Regions from separate parts of the Paenibacillus sp. 1SOY10 genome, predicted to be linked through region 1. Evidence: predicted binding sites of a transcription regulator. Region 1 holds the regulator's gene; each other region holds the start of a gene.
The links. Region 1 encodes Rex, which represses fermentation and respiration genes when NADH is low (regulators of the CRP and FNR family bind a similar motif). Its sites were predicted from a motif close to TTGTGAAATATTTCACAA; they were not measured.
Positions count from the first base shown of each region.

Region 2: the regulator Rex is predicted to act here: its motif matches at 2,325-2,342, upstream of AC1VOR_RS10940 (phosphoketolase family protein).
Region 3: the regulator Rex is predicted to act here: its motif matches at 2,521-2,538, upstream of AC1VOR_RS11890 (cytochrome ubiquinol oxidase subunit I).

Region 1 is NZ_JBXENK010000002.1:833,453-838,364, forward strand. It holds gene dinG (ATP-dependent DNA helicase DinG) at 1-2,051, shown strand, start outside; gene AC1VOR_RS09780 (redox-sensing transcriptional repressor Rex) at 2,073-2,717, shown strand; gene AC1VOR_RS09785 (amidohydrolase) at 2,714-4,012, shown strand; gene AC1VOR_RS09790 (cell wall elongation regulator TseB-like domain-containing protein) at 4,115-4,600, shown strand; gene AC1VOR_RS09795 (hypothetical protein) at 4,805-4,912, shown strand, end outside.
Region 2 is NZ_JBXENK010000003.1:17,393-22,304, reverse strand. It holds gene AC1VOR_RS10940 (phosphoketolase family protein) at 1-2,289, opposite strand, end outside; gene AC1VOR_RS10935 (GntR family transcriptional regulator) at 2,765-3,493, opposite strand; gene AC1VOR_RS10930 (SMI1/KNR4 family protein) at 3,524-4,483, opposite strand.
Region 3 is NZ_JBXENK010000003.1:228,542-233,453, forward strand. It holds gene AC1VOR_RS11880 (hypothetical protein) at 1-1,207, shown strand, start outside; gene AC1VOR_RS11885 (ABC transporter substrate-binding protein) at 1,287-2,309, opposite strand; gene AC1VOR_RS11890 (cytochrome ubiquinol oxidase subunit I) at 2,623-4,032, shown strand; gene cydB (cytochrome d ubiquinol oxidase subunit II) at 4,019-4,912, shown strand, end outside.

The DNA.
Region 1 (4,912 bases):
CCTTTGCTAAGGAGAAGCACCTCATGGTGGAGGCTGGTACAGGCACGGGCAAATCGCTGGGTTATTTGTTGCCTGCCATTTACCACAGTGTTCAACAAGATGAGAAGGTTATGGTCAGCACCCATACCATTAATTTGCAGGAGCAGCTTCGGGAGAGAGACATCCCGCTCTTGACAGAGGTCGTGCCGTTCCCGTTCCGGGCAGCGGTATTTAAAGGAAGGCAGCATTATTTGTGCTTGCGCAAATTTGAACATAAAATAAGCAGGAAAGATTTCGCCACTCCCAAAGAAGATGTGATGATCGCTGCCCAGATGATTGTGTGGCTGACTCAAACGGGTAACGGCGATGATGAAGAACTGAACTTGGGAAATCGCGGAGGTGATTTCTGGGAGACGGTGGCCAGTGAATCGGATTCCTGCCTGGGTCGATCGTGCCCTTGGTTCCGTAAATGCTTCTACCACCGCGCCAAGCATGAGGCCGGAGTAGCCGATGTAGTCATTACGAATCACTCCAAATTGTTTACTGACATTCAGGCAGGACATCAATTATTACCGGGCTATGAGCATTTGGTCATTGATGAAGCGCACCATCTGGAGGATGTAGCAGGCAAACATTTGGGTATCCATATGAAATACTTTACAGTGGTTCATACTCTGACTCGTTTATTCAAGGACAGCAAGACCGGTCAGCTGGCTAATTTGCGGGCTGCGTTACAAGCCTCGCCAGGCGAGAAGTCAGGCGAATGGTGTACGGTCATTGATGGTATCTACCCGAACCTGATTGAGGTGAAGGAGAACTGGGACAAGTTAAGCGAGCAATTGTTCTCATTGATGCCGGATCGTAGTGACGCGGCACCTGGTGATCCGGGGCAATTCGTGTATCGACTCTTGCCAGGTAAGGAGCCCAAGGAATGGGATACCTTGACCGCTCTGGAGAATCAAATATATGTTGCGTTGGGGGATGTTCTCCGCAAGGGTGAACGCATGCTCAGCGAAATTCGTGAGGACCAGGATGATTACGGGTCTGAGAGCTTGCTGACTGACATCAGCGGTTTGTTCAAGGATCTGGCGACCGAACGGGAAGCACTGCGGTTCTTCATGAAGCTGGAGAGCGATGATACGGTGTACTGGATGGAAGCGAGCGGTAACTATCGTAGTCGTTCGTTGCAGATGTACGCGGTACCTATTGACGTCAGTGCCCAACTGAAGGAATATTTCTTCGACAAGAAGAAGAGCGTGGTGATGACCTCGGCTACCTTGTCGGTCGATAAATCATTTCAGTATATGGTGGAACAACTGGGCTTAGCGGAGGCGGCAAGCGAGAACAAGCTTGTCACCACGATGCTCCCATCGCCGTTTAATTACCGTGATCAGGCGCTGCTCGTCATCCCGCGGGATTTCCCTAGTGTCAAGGGCGGAGTAGGTGACGATCATTTCGTCAATACACTGGTACAGTCTCTTGCTGACTCCGCAGTAGTAACCCGGGGAAGAATGATGGTGTTATTCACATCATACCGGATGCTGCGACAAGTATATGAGCCGCTGAAGACCTTGCTGGCCCAGAAGGGCATTACAGTGATTGGGCAGGGGATGGATAGCGGGAGCAGAACCAAATTGACGCGTCGCTTCCAAGGGCAAGATGCTTCCGTTCTGCTTGGCACAAGCAGCTTCTGGGAAGGTGTTGACATTCCTGGCGAGGCTCTGACGAGTCTGGCGATTGTCCGTTTACCCTTCCAACCGCCGAACCATCCGCTGGTGGAGGCGAAGAGCGAACGATTACAACGCGAGAAGAAGAATCCATTTATGAAGTTATCTGTGCCGCAGGCGGTCATCCGCTTCAAGCAGGGTTTTGGACGACTGGTACGTTCGTCACAGGACCGCGGCATTGTGATTGTTTATGATACACGTATCTTGGAATCCTACTACGGAAAGTATTTCTTATATTCTTTGCCCGGACCGAAGATGGAGCATATGCCGCTAGGCCAAATGGTCTCACGTATCTCGGAATGGCTGCAGGTTGATGAAGCTGATCAAGCTGATGAAATGAAGTAAAGTTGATGAGGGGGAATGATTATGAAATCAGATAAAATTTCTGATGCGGTGGTCCGTCGATTGCCGGTGTATCTGCGCTTCTTGAATGAATTAAGCCGGAGGGAAGTTCCTACGGTATCATCCCAGGAACTGGGCCAGAAGCTGGATTTGAATCCAGCGCAAATTCGCAAGGACTTGGCGTATTTCGGAGACTTTGGACGTAAGGGCATCGGCTACGACGTTGCCTATCTCATTGAGAAGATTCAACAGATTTTAAATCTCGACCAACAGATCAATGTAGCCCTTGTGGGTGCTGGTAATCTTGGTCATGCGTTATCCAATTACAATGCTTATCTGAAGGATAACATGAAGATTGTGGCGGTGTTTGATGCTTCTCCAGACAAAATCGGAACGCAGATCAATAATATTACGATCCGGCCGATTGAAGAGTTGGTGGATACAGTCAGGAAGGAAAAAATTCGTATCGGCATCATTACCGTACCGGATTTCGAAGCCCAACGAGTTGCAGACCAACTGGTAGCCGCAGGCATCGGAGCAATATTGAATTTTGCCCCTACCATATTGAAGGTTCCGCCGGAAGTACGGATTCATGCGGCTGACTTTACAACGGACTTATTGAGTCTGGCCTATTATCTGGAAAATGGAAAGGAACATGCTGAAGTATGAGTCGAAAATGGTTAATAAAGAACGGGACGTTCGCGGTATTGGATCAGGAGCGTCCGGTTATTCAAGGTTATATGCTGGTTGAGGGTGATACAATCACTTACATTGGGGAAGAACGCCCCGAAGGTGTGGAGGGTGCAGAAAGCTTTGATGGTAAAGGCCTGCTGTTTCTTCCCGGGTTGATTAATACCCATGGCCATGCTGCTATGTCACTGCTAAGAGGTTACGGTGACGACATGGTGCTGCAAACCTGGCTCGAAGAAAAGATGTGGCCGATGGAAGCCAAATTTACAGCAGAGGATGTACGTGTTGGCACGGCATTGTCGGTATTGGAAATGCTCAAGGGGGGGACTACGACCTTCCTGGACATGTATGATCATATGGATGAGGTGGCCAAGGTCGCCCAGGAATCCGGTATTCGGGCTGTGCTTATGCGGGGGGCCATTGGTCTATGTCCACCCGAGGTACAAGATCAGAAGCTGAACGAAGCCATTGCCTTTGCTCGTAATTGGCAGGGTCAGGCGGATGGACGGATTACGACGATGTTATCGCCGCATGCTCCGTATACCTGTCCGCCAGAGTTCATTCAGAAATTCGTACAGGCGGCCCATGATCTGGATTTGCCGATGCATACTCATATGTCGGAGACCCGGGCTGAAGTTGAACAAAATGTTAAAGATTACGGAGTCCGTCCGGTTCAACATTTATTGAATCTGGGCATGTTCTCACGGCCTACTCTATTAGCCCATGCTGTGCATTTAACAGATGAGGAGCTGGATATTTTGGCGGCTCATCAAGTGACGGTATCGCATAATCCGGGCAGTAACCTGAAGTTGGCTAGCGGAGTAGCCCGTGTGCCGGAAATGCTGAAGAAGGGCATCGTCGTATCCCTCGGCACAGATGGTCCGGCTAGTAACAATAATCTGGATATGCTGGAGGAAGTTCGTCTGGCGGCCTTGATTCATAAAGGAGTATCTGGGGATCCTACGGCTGTTCCGGCACTTGAAGCGCTGAAGATGGGGACCGAATACGGAGCGCGTTCCGTATTCTTGCCCGAGACGGGTAAGCTTGCTGCCGGAATGAAGGCAGATTTCATTGCGCTGAACACGGAACAGGCACATTTCGTTCCGAAGACGGACTATGTATCTCATGCGGTTTACTCCGCTGGTTCAGGGGATGTAGAGCATGTATGGGTTAATGGGAAGCAAGTTGTGAAGAACGGGGCTTGCCTGACACTTGATGAAGAGCGTATCCGTTATGAGGCTCAAGAGGCATTTGACGGGTTATTGACACGTTAATCGTTCCGTCCAACTGATATAGATACAGGTGTACACTGTGAGTATACATGGTGAAAGATAAAAGAGGCTTACAGTTGCCTGCTTAGAGAAAGGAAGAGAAGGTTGAGGAAGCGAACCCAATGGATCCTGCTCTCCATCATTATTCTGTTGATAGTGCTCATCGGTCTCTACCGGTTCTACATATATATTCACGAGGATACTTGGGAAGCCGAAAGGGCGGCGGTTCAGCAAGCCAAACAGGAGACAGAACTGGTCCGCAGCGATGAGGTATGGAAGTCGGTCTGGGACAAGGTTTGCTTTGTGATTCAAGGACAGGATGAGGATGGGCGGGAGATTATGGTCTGGTTACCGCAAGACGGGAAACCGGAAGTCCGCCTGTTGTCTGAAGGCAAGTCCGAAGACCAGATCAGAGGGATCATCAAGGAAACGTTGCCGGATATCGAGGTGGTCCGTCTGTTGCCGGGAATTTATAATGACCAGTTGGTCTGGCAATTGTTCTACAAGCAGCAAGCCCATCATTATTATCGGTTCTTCAGCTTCAGTACCGGCGAACCTTTGTCAGAGGTATTTACGTTACCTAATCGTTGACATGACATAGCAGTTTCGAAGTTCAGGATGCAGACCTGATCTTTCGAAACTGTTTTTTTGTTTTCCATTCTTTTTTTTCGAATTTTGATATACGGTATGATATACTATTGTTTGTAACAATGATATACAAAAAGATATAATTAATTCTATATTTGAAGCTGCCTTATGGCGGAATAATTTATTACAGATAAAGGAGGCAAACGCGTGAAACTGCGTGTTGGACGAGTTGCTGCCAGTATCGTCATTTCCGGAGTTGTACTGTTCGGCGGTTGGTTCCTTTACCAAGAATGGGCAATAGAACGCCCGCTGGAG
Region 2 (4,912 bases), on a different contig from region 1:
CTCCGTTACAATGACCGCATATTGTTCAGGCTGCGGCAGACTGAGTACCGCTTCCCTCGCCAGATCGAAGCGGTCCATTTGATTCAGCACACGCATATCAAATGGTGTAGTGATGTCTCCGTTCTCCCGATACCCGTGAACATGCAGGTTATGATTATGACGGTCGAAGAACAGATCCTTAATCAAGCCCTCATAGCCATGGAAGGCAAAGACCACCGGTTTATCCTTCGTAAAGAAGGCATCAAATTCCTCATCCGATAACCCGCGTGGGTCCAGCTTCTGGCTTCTCAACTTAAGCAAATCCACCACGTTGATATAACGAATTTTCAAATTCGGTAGCTTGTCATGCAAAATGTTGATTGCCGCCAGGCTCTCCATGGTAGGCTCCGTTCCTGCGGAAGCAATCACGATGTCCGGTTCCCCACCTTGATCGGTGCTGGCCCAATCGATAATCTTAAGGCCTTGTTCGACCAATTCCGCTGCTTCATCCGCGGTGAACCATTGCGGGCGCGGATGCTTGGAGGACACGATCAGGTTAATCTTCTGCCGGTCATTCAGAATTTGGTCAAAGACAGCGAGCAGAGAATTCGCATCGGCTGGCAAATATTCGCGAATGAATTCCGGTTTCTTATCAGCCAGATGGCCAAGCAGTCCCGGATCTTGGTGTGTATAGCCGTTATGGTCCTGCTGGAACACGGTGGAGGTCGCCACCACATTCAGGGAAGGAATATCAGCACGCCAACCTTGATCGGTCGCCTTACGCAGCCATTTGAAATGCTGAGTAATCATGGAATCAACTACGCGCAGGAATGCTTCATAGCTGGCAAAGAATCCATGTCTTCCCGTCAGCACATAACCTTCCAGCAATCCCTCCGCCTGATGCTCGGACAACTGTGAGTCAATGACGCGTCCATAAGGAGCTAGAAATTCATCATACGGTTCCTTCACGGTATCCAGCCATTGGCGCTTCGTTACCTCAAATACAGGACCCAAGCGGTTGGACATTGTCTCGTCCGGTCCAAAAATACGGAAGTTGCGATTCTCTTCGTTCAAACGCACAACCTCGGCCACATATTTACCCAACACCAGCATATCTTGGGCGATAACCTCGCCTGGCACGGCATTATTCAGCGCATATTGACGGAAATCCGGCAAATGTAGCTCCTTAACCAGCTTCCCGGCATCGGTCACCGGGTTCATTCCCATGCGGCGATTGCCCTTCGGCAGAATAGCAGCCAGTTCAGCTTTTAACTGCCCCTTCTCGTCAAACAGCTCTTCTGGACGGTAACTGTTCATCCATTCCAGCAAAGCCGGGGCATGCTGCATGTTCTTCTGATCGACCGGAATGGGTACCTGATGCGCACGGAAGGAATTCTCGTTCGGTACGCCTCCCCATTCCTTCGGCCCAGTCCAACCTTTTGGAGACCGGAAGACGAGCATCGGCCATGCCGGACGCGTTGTATCACCGGTTGTACGGGCATGCTGCTGGATTTCGCGGATTCTTTCCACGATGGTATCCAGTGTCTTCGCCATAGCTACGTGCATTACTGCCGGGTCTTCCCCTTCCACGAAGAACGGCTCCCAGCCCATACCCTTGAAATAAGCTGTCAATTCCTCATGACTCATCCGCGACAAGATGGTCGGATTACTAATCTTGAAGCCATTCAAGTGCAAGATCGGGAATGCCGCTCCATCCGTAATCGGATTAATGAATCGATTGGACAGCCAGGAAGCCGCGAGTGGTCCTGTTTCTGCTTCCCCATCTCCTACAACAATCGCAGCAATCAGGTCAGGATGATCAAGCACCGCCCCCACGCCATGGGACAGGGAGTAGCCTAACTCTCCACCTTCATGAATGGAGCCTGGTGTTTCCGGTGCTGCATGGGATGCAATTCCACCCGGGAACGAAAACTGCTTGAACAGCTTCTTCATCCCGGCAATGTCTTGCGTAATCTTCGGATAAATCTCCGTGTAAGTGCCATCCAGATAGGAGTTGGACACCATCACTTGCCCGCCATGCCCAGGCCCTTCAATATAAAACATATCCAGATCATATTTGCAGATGACCCGGTTCAAATGCGCATAGATAAAGTTCTGTCCGGAAATCGTGCCCCAATGTCCGATCGGCTTGACCTTAACGTGAGCATCAGTCAGTGGCTCGCGAAGCAATGGGTTGTCCTTCAGATATAATTGTCCTACCGAAATATAGTTTGTTGCGCGCCAGTATGCATCCAGCTTGGACATATACGTCGGCGAAGAATAATCGACATCTGTCATAGATAATGCCATGCTCTCCACTCCCTTAAAGTAGGTTTATCTCTTATATGTGAAAATTTTCACCTGTACTATTATTATAATAGCAATCCTTTGTAAAAATTGATACGGTCCAATTTAATTAAATGATGAACATAATATGAAATTTGTACGGACTTATTCGCAGGGTTATGCCAAGCAACTTGCCGTCTTTCCATTGCTAGCGTAAAGCAACATTCTTACTTATCTGTTCTTACCCGGGCGCCCTGCCCCCCAATCACCAGCATAGCAAGCGAAAGGTGGCCCAACGATATGGTAAAATTGTTTTCCAAGCAGCAGTATGGCTCCTCGCCTTAGGATTAACATCCTCCAGAAAGCTTGCACTTATCCTGACTGGGGAAATTTGCAGTTTGTGTTCTGTCCAATAGAAAGAAGCGATGTCCAGGCACCTTGACCTGACATCGCTTCTGTCGTCTTCGCTCGGTTCCAAGTCCTACGAATGGATGGCCTCCTATCGCTCTTGAACCGATACGAACGTATTAAATTTCATGTATTTGTAATGGAACCGCATGTGGGAATATTCAAATGGCGTCCCGTTATCCAGAAAGAATACGCCTTCCATGATGCTGACGGGCTCATGCTCCATCAGACGAAGCAATTCGTGATCTTCTGCACGGGATGGCTCTGCGGAGATGGACAGGAACGACTTCGTTACCGCCAAGTTGCGCGAATCCTCCAGATAATTGAAGATGGAGCCCTCAATGATGGTCTGGTTCAGATCCTGCACTATTTTGATGGGGATATACCCGGTTTCAATCATAAAAGGCTCATCATCAAACAACCGCAACCGCACGATTTTATAAACAAAATCATGGGGCTCCAGGAACAAATCACGCTGTAACTCCTCTGTTGGCGGAATCACCTCGAAGCTCAATACCTTTACCTGTGGCTTCTGCCCATGCATCTGAAAATTGTCGGTCACGCCCAGGTTGGAGCCTTCATAATTGAAGATGGATTCGTTCTTAATGTAAAGAGGATTAATAAACGTACCCGAGCCGCGCTTCTTGAAGATAATGCCGTCATGCTCCATCTTCATCAACGCCCGCTTGACGGAACTACGACTGACCTGATACGTCTCGCTCAAGCTCCGCTCATCCGGCAATCTCATATTGGGGTACTCCCCCGCAAAGATTCTCTTCTTCAGATCATCGATGATCTGCTTATACACTAATTGTGCCATGTCCTATCCCTTCTCAGGTCTGCGATTAGCTTACTCTTCCATTAATCCCTGGACAAAGTCTGTAAAGCTCGCTGCTAGCCGCGTAACCTGCTTGCTCGCCTTCTCCACATAGACGACCTCCGGCTCGCCATCATTGCCGAATTCCCGATAATCAAGCATTACTACGCCCGTATCAGATGGAGTATCGCACAAGACCACCCCGAATTCAGGGTATCCCTCCCGTTCAATCGTGGCCCGGCTACCCGCGGCTCCGCCCAAGGAATGCGGCTTGTCCCGCCCAATGCTCAGGAACCCCAGGATTTCAATCTTAGACACAGAACCTCCCGATATGGAAAAATATCTGCGCCGCGGAATCCCGCCATTATGTGTCTTCATCAGGCTAATATAAGAAGCAGGCAGGCGGAACACCAGCTCTTCCTCCAGCGAGGCCACCAGTTCATCCGAAGCGAGAGCAGATACATACTTCTCAGCCGCAGGATTGACATCGTCCCAGAACCCGCTTGAATCAAGACTGGCTTCATAGGTAGATAACACCGAAGCTACATCCCCCGGAGTACCGGGTTCAGCAGTCACGTTCCCGGTCACCGCCTGCGCCTTGTCTACACCTGCCACTTGGTTTCCTCCGGCTTCGGCGGCTTCCGCTTCTCTCTCCTCAATCCAGCGGAGGAACTCCAGCGTATCTTCATCCCCCGGCTCCAGGCGATCTGCCGCCTGAAATGCTTGACGCGCCTTATCATATTTCCCCAGGTAGTAATAAGCGAGCCCCAACCGGTAATGCCATAATGCATCTTGCGCACCCTCATGTACAACCGTCAGAAATTGCTCAACCGCTTCCTCGTACCGCTCCAGGTTATTCAACGCCCGACCCAGATGGCTGACCAGCACGTAATCCCTTTCCCCGCTAGGAATATCCGTTACGGCTTGTACGATTTGCTCATAATCATCAGCTTCATGCCACGCTTCCAACTGCTGCAATAACTCATCTCTCATTCACTTGGCCTCCCAGGCAAATTGTCCTAAAGCAAATTATACCATTGGAAAGGCATACATCACCAGTACAGCGGTATTCGCCAGGTTTTGGTCTAACTTAGTAAGTAAATAGTTGGAAAATATTTATTTAAAATTTCTATTGCTCATTGGAAAAGTTCCTGCTAATATTAAGAAGCACGAAATTTGGAAAGCATATTGAATATATCGCAGGGTCTTTCCAAGCAGATAACTTTGACCACTTTCCTCGGAGAGTTAAGGCCATACGGACAGCCGGGTCAAATGCCGATTGGCAACTACTGTTGCCTTATTGATTGAGTTAAAAGCTCAAATTTTATAAGTTGGTTACTTTACAACCAGTGCATATGCACATCAACTTGTGAAACGGTCAATAAGAGTGGTAAAGGCGATTATTTGCTAAATAGACTCTGA
Region 3 (4,912 bases), on a different contig from region 1:
TCTATTCTTTCTTACCGGAGCTATTGCTATTATTCCTCTGGCGGTAGGCCTGGTGAAGCATGGAATCTTGTTCTTCCTGATCTTTTTGCTGGAACTGTTATTGATGAATCTGCTCATCGTCGTACTGACGGCTTTATTGTACTTAACGGTACTGCGTCTGTTCGATGGGGAGAAGCTAAAGGATATTATCAATTATGTACAGATTGGCTTGACCATTACGATCACGATTGGCTATCAGGTATTAATTCGTTTATTCGACATCACCGCGATGGACATCACCTTTAAGCCTGACTGGTGGCAGATATTGCTACCGCCTGTCTGGACAGGTTCCGCCTTCCAGATACTCCTGCAACCGGGAACGGCTACGAATTCTTTCGTCTTCCTGGCTGTGCTGTCCGTGGTGGTTCCGCTGATCGCCTTCCTGGCCTACTTAAAACTGATGCCAGCTCTGGAGCGAAATTTGCAAAAGCTGGCGGAACCCGATTCGCGTAGCGGATCTAAAGGGGTAGGCATGGTAGGACGCATGGCTAGGTTGATATGCTCAACGCCCCAAGAACGCGCGTTTTTCCGGTTTGCCTGGACGATGCTGGGGACGGAACGGGATTTCAAGTTGAAGGTGTATCCAACGCTAGGTTTCTCAACGATTTTTCCCTTTATCTTCTTGTTCTCCGGTAATTTTGATTTGAGGGCTTTAAGCTCGGGAGGGTCTCGGATTTATCTGCTGATTTATTTCAGCGGTATGATGCTGCCAACGATTATCAAGATGTTGGGTTTCTCCAGTCAGTATAAGGCCGCCTGGATTTATCATACCGCTCCGCTGGAGAACATGGCTCCTGTCTACAAAGGCACGCTATTGGCTTGCCTTATTCGCTTGATGCTTCCTTTATTTATTTTGGAGTCTATTGTGTTCATGGTGTTACTTGGTGCGGATATTCTACCCGACCTGATTATTGTGGGAGTGGCTCTACAGTTTTATGCGATCATCAGCTTCCTGGTCATGGGCAAAAGGCTACCGTTCTCGGCCCCTTTCGAGTCCATGCAGCAGAGTGATTCGGTGCGAATTATCGGATTGCTGTTGTTCCTTGGGATTCTGGCCCTGCTGCATTTGGCAGCTCTGCAGATTCCTTACGGTGGTATCCTCTATGGTGTGCTGCTGATTGCTGGAACCTGGGTAGGATGGCATAAAGCCTTTGTGGTAGCCAATTAGCCGAAACTAATCCATATCAAAAATAAAACAGGCCCTACCGAAGCTTCTTTCGGTAAGGGCCTGTTTAACTTAATTCTTGCTATTGGGATATGATGCTGTCCAACGTATCATCGATAATCTGAGTGTTCGCAATTACACCGGTATAAAACCAGCTGGAATCTCTCGCCTTCTCATAGACATGTCCATTCTTGACGGCAGGGATACCCGACCAGATTGGATCGGCTTGCATTTGTTCCTTCGTAACCGCAGTATCATTGATAATAAATAAGTAGTCTGCGTCCAGCTCTGCCAGTGCCTCCTTGGCAATCGGGTTCCAGTTGGCTTCAGCGGCTTCAGAAATTTCATGCACTTGCGCCGGAACCTTCATACCCAAATCACGGTAGATGACATCACCACTGGACAACTTCTCGCTAACGATGAAGTTATTCTTCTCTGTCATCCAGATGACGGCAGCCGATACCTCGCCAAGTTCCTTCTGAATGCTCTCCTTGGCTTCTGTTGCTTTGGCTTCATATTCATCCAGTGCCTTCTGTGCTTCCTCGGATTTGTTCAACACATCTCCGATGGCCAGTAATTCCTTACGCCAGTCGTTGTTTTGTTCTGATCCAACGACATACGTCGGTGCGATCTTGGAATACTGCTCGTACTTGTCGCCGGAGGCCATTTCTGCGCTGTCCAGAATGATCAAGTCAGGATCAAAGCTCATAACCGCTTCAAAAGGAAGATCGAATGGAACCGGTGGAATGTCTTTGAGCGAACCTTGCAAATAAGCCTGCAAGGAGGTACCATCGCCAATGGACCATTGAGCTACAGGCGTAACGCCCAAGGCTACCAAGTGATCCTCCAGGTAAGAAGCTATGACGCGCTGCGGATTAGCAGGTACAGTCACCTTATTCCCGAGACCGTCGGTCACTTCACGTTCGGTAGCTTCTGGTTCAGCAGTATTCTGGTCCGCGTTTTGTTCCCCGGCAGTATTGCCGACAGAACTGGCTTCATTTCCGGTGGCTGGCGTATTTGCATCCTTACTTCCGCACGCCCCCACAATGAGAGTTAGTCCCAGCAGCAGGGCCAAGGCTAACGCATATTTCGCATTTCTCTTCATGACATAGTCTCCCCTATAATTTGATGATAATGATAATTATTATCAGATAAAAGGACGATTTATGCAAGCTTGTTTTTTAACGAACCATTTAGTTAGGTTTAGCAGGCCAACGAAGACAGGTTATTCACAATAATGTCATAAGTAAAAGCAGTCTGAAAAACGTTGGAATGGCGCGGCTCTCACGTAACTTCAGACAAGTGTGACATTTGTCATGTGATTTCTGTCACAAAATTATTGCAATTTTTGCGTTCGTTTTTATTGTCTGGTGATAGAATTCACATTAGATAATAATTATTAGAAAGTAGGGAAAGAAATGCTCGATCCGGTTATGCTTGCACGCCTTCAGTTTGCAGTCACCACGATTTTTCATTTCTTCTTCGTTCCCTTGTCTATCGGTCTGGTACTCCTGATCGCGATTATGGAAACGATGTATGTGGTGAAAGGGAAAGAACAATACAAACGGATGGCCAAGTTCTGGGGAAAACTGTTCCTTATCAATTTTGCGGTAGGAATCGTGACGGGGATTCTCCAGGAGTTCCAGTTCGGGATGAACTGGTCGGATTACTCCAGATTCGTAGGAGATGTGTTCGGTGCACCACTTGCGGTGGAGGCGCTGTTTGCCTTCTTTATGGAATCGACGTTTATTGGACTATGGATTTTTGGTTGGGACCGTTTGTCGAAGAAAGTCCATTTGCTGTGTATTTGGTTGGTAGCTCTGGGAACGATGATGTCGGCGTTCTGGATTTTGGCGGCTAACTCTTTCATGCAGCGTCCGGTCGGATTTGAGATCAATAATGGACGGGCGGAGATGAATGATTTCTTTGCCGTGATCGGTAACGGACAACTATGGGTGGAATTTCCACATACCGTGCTGGGGGCTTTTGCTACCGGGGCATTTATGATTGCCGGTGTCAGTGCCTACAAGCTGATGAAGCGTCAGGATGCTGACTTCTTCAAGAAGTCCTTCAACATTGCTATCATCGTAGCGCTTATCTCATCGTTTGCTACTGCGTTATTTGGTCATCAACAAGCACAATACCTTGTTGAGACACAACCGATGAAGATGGCTGCCACGGAAGGGTTATGGGGCGAGTCCGGAGATCCGGCACCATGGACGATTTACGCTCATATCGATTCGGATGGAGGGAAGAATGATTTTGAAATCAAGATTCCTTATTTGTTAAGCTTCTTGTCCTACAGCAAGTTCACGGGTGAGGTCAAGGGCATGAACGAATTGCAGGCTCTATATGAAGAAAGTTATGGTCCTGGAGATTATATTCCTCCCGTACGGACGACCTTCTGGAGCTTCCGCATTATGGTCGCAGCCGGTAGCTTGATGATCGTGCTGGGTATGTATGGAACGTATCTGGCTTGGCGCAAGAAGTTGGATCGTCCTAACAAATGGTTCTATCGCATTATGTTGTGGTCGATTTCGTTGCCGTTCATCGCTAACACATCGGGTTGGATTATGACAGAGATCGGGCGTCAGCCGTGGACGGTCTTCGGGCTGATGCAGACGAAGGATAGTATTTCGCCAGCGGTTACCGGAGGTCAAATTCTATTCTCGCTGATTGCCTTTACAGCCATCTATGCTGTGCTGGGTACTGTAATGACTTACTTGTTCGTCAAGGTCATCAAGAAAGGACCCAATGACGAGGAAGGTGACGGCTCCGAAACTTCGGAAGACCCGTTCGGTAAGGAGGGTTATCATGTTGTCTCTTAATGAGCTGTGGTTTGTGTTGGTGGCTGTGTTGTTTGTCGGTTTCTTCTTCCTGGAGGGCTTTGACTTCGGGATTGGAATGAGCACGCGTTTTCTGGCCAAAAACGACATGGAGCGCCGGGTACTTATTAATTCCATCGGACCGTTCTGGGATGCCAACGAGGTATGGCTGATAACGGCAGGCGGGGCGATGTTTGCCGCCTTCCCGAATTGGTATGCTACGATGTTCAGCGGTTATTATACGCCGTTCGTTGTGCTGCTGCTTGCCTTGATTGCAAGGGGCGTTGCCTTTGAATTCCGGGGTAAGGTGGGTAATCAGAAATGGAAGACCACGTGGGATGCCGCGATCTTCTTCGGCAGTCTGCTGCCGCCATTCTTGCTCGGCGTCGTGTTCTCCGGGATGCTCAAGGGCTTGCCAATTGGCGAAGATATGGAGATGCGCGCTGGCCTGTTCGATATGGTCAACCTGTATACGGTGGCCGGAGGGATTACCGTAGTTATGATGTGTCTCGTACATGGCTTATTGTTCGCCTCTTTGCGGACGACCGGCAGCTTGCAGCAACGGGCCAATAAATTGGCGGGCAAGCTGTTGATTCCACTGGCTGTTATTCTGGTTATCTTCGGAACGCTGACCTTTTTTGAGACCGATGTATTTAAAATTCGTGGCGTTTTGCTAAGTGTTGTGGCTATACTGGGAGTAGTAGCTTTTCTGCTGGCAGGTTACTTCATTGCCAAGCAGCGGGACGGCTGGGCTTTCGGGATGACTGGAACACTGATTGCACTCTCGATCTCGGCGGTATTTATCGGGTTGTTCCCGCGTGTGATGGTTAGCTCGATTAGCGAAGCCTTCTCCTTGACGATCCATAATGCTGCGTCCGGCCAG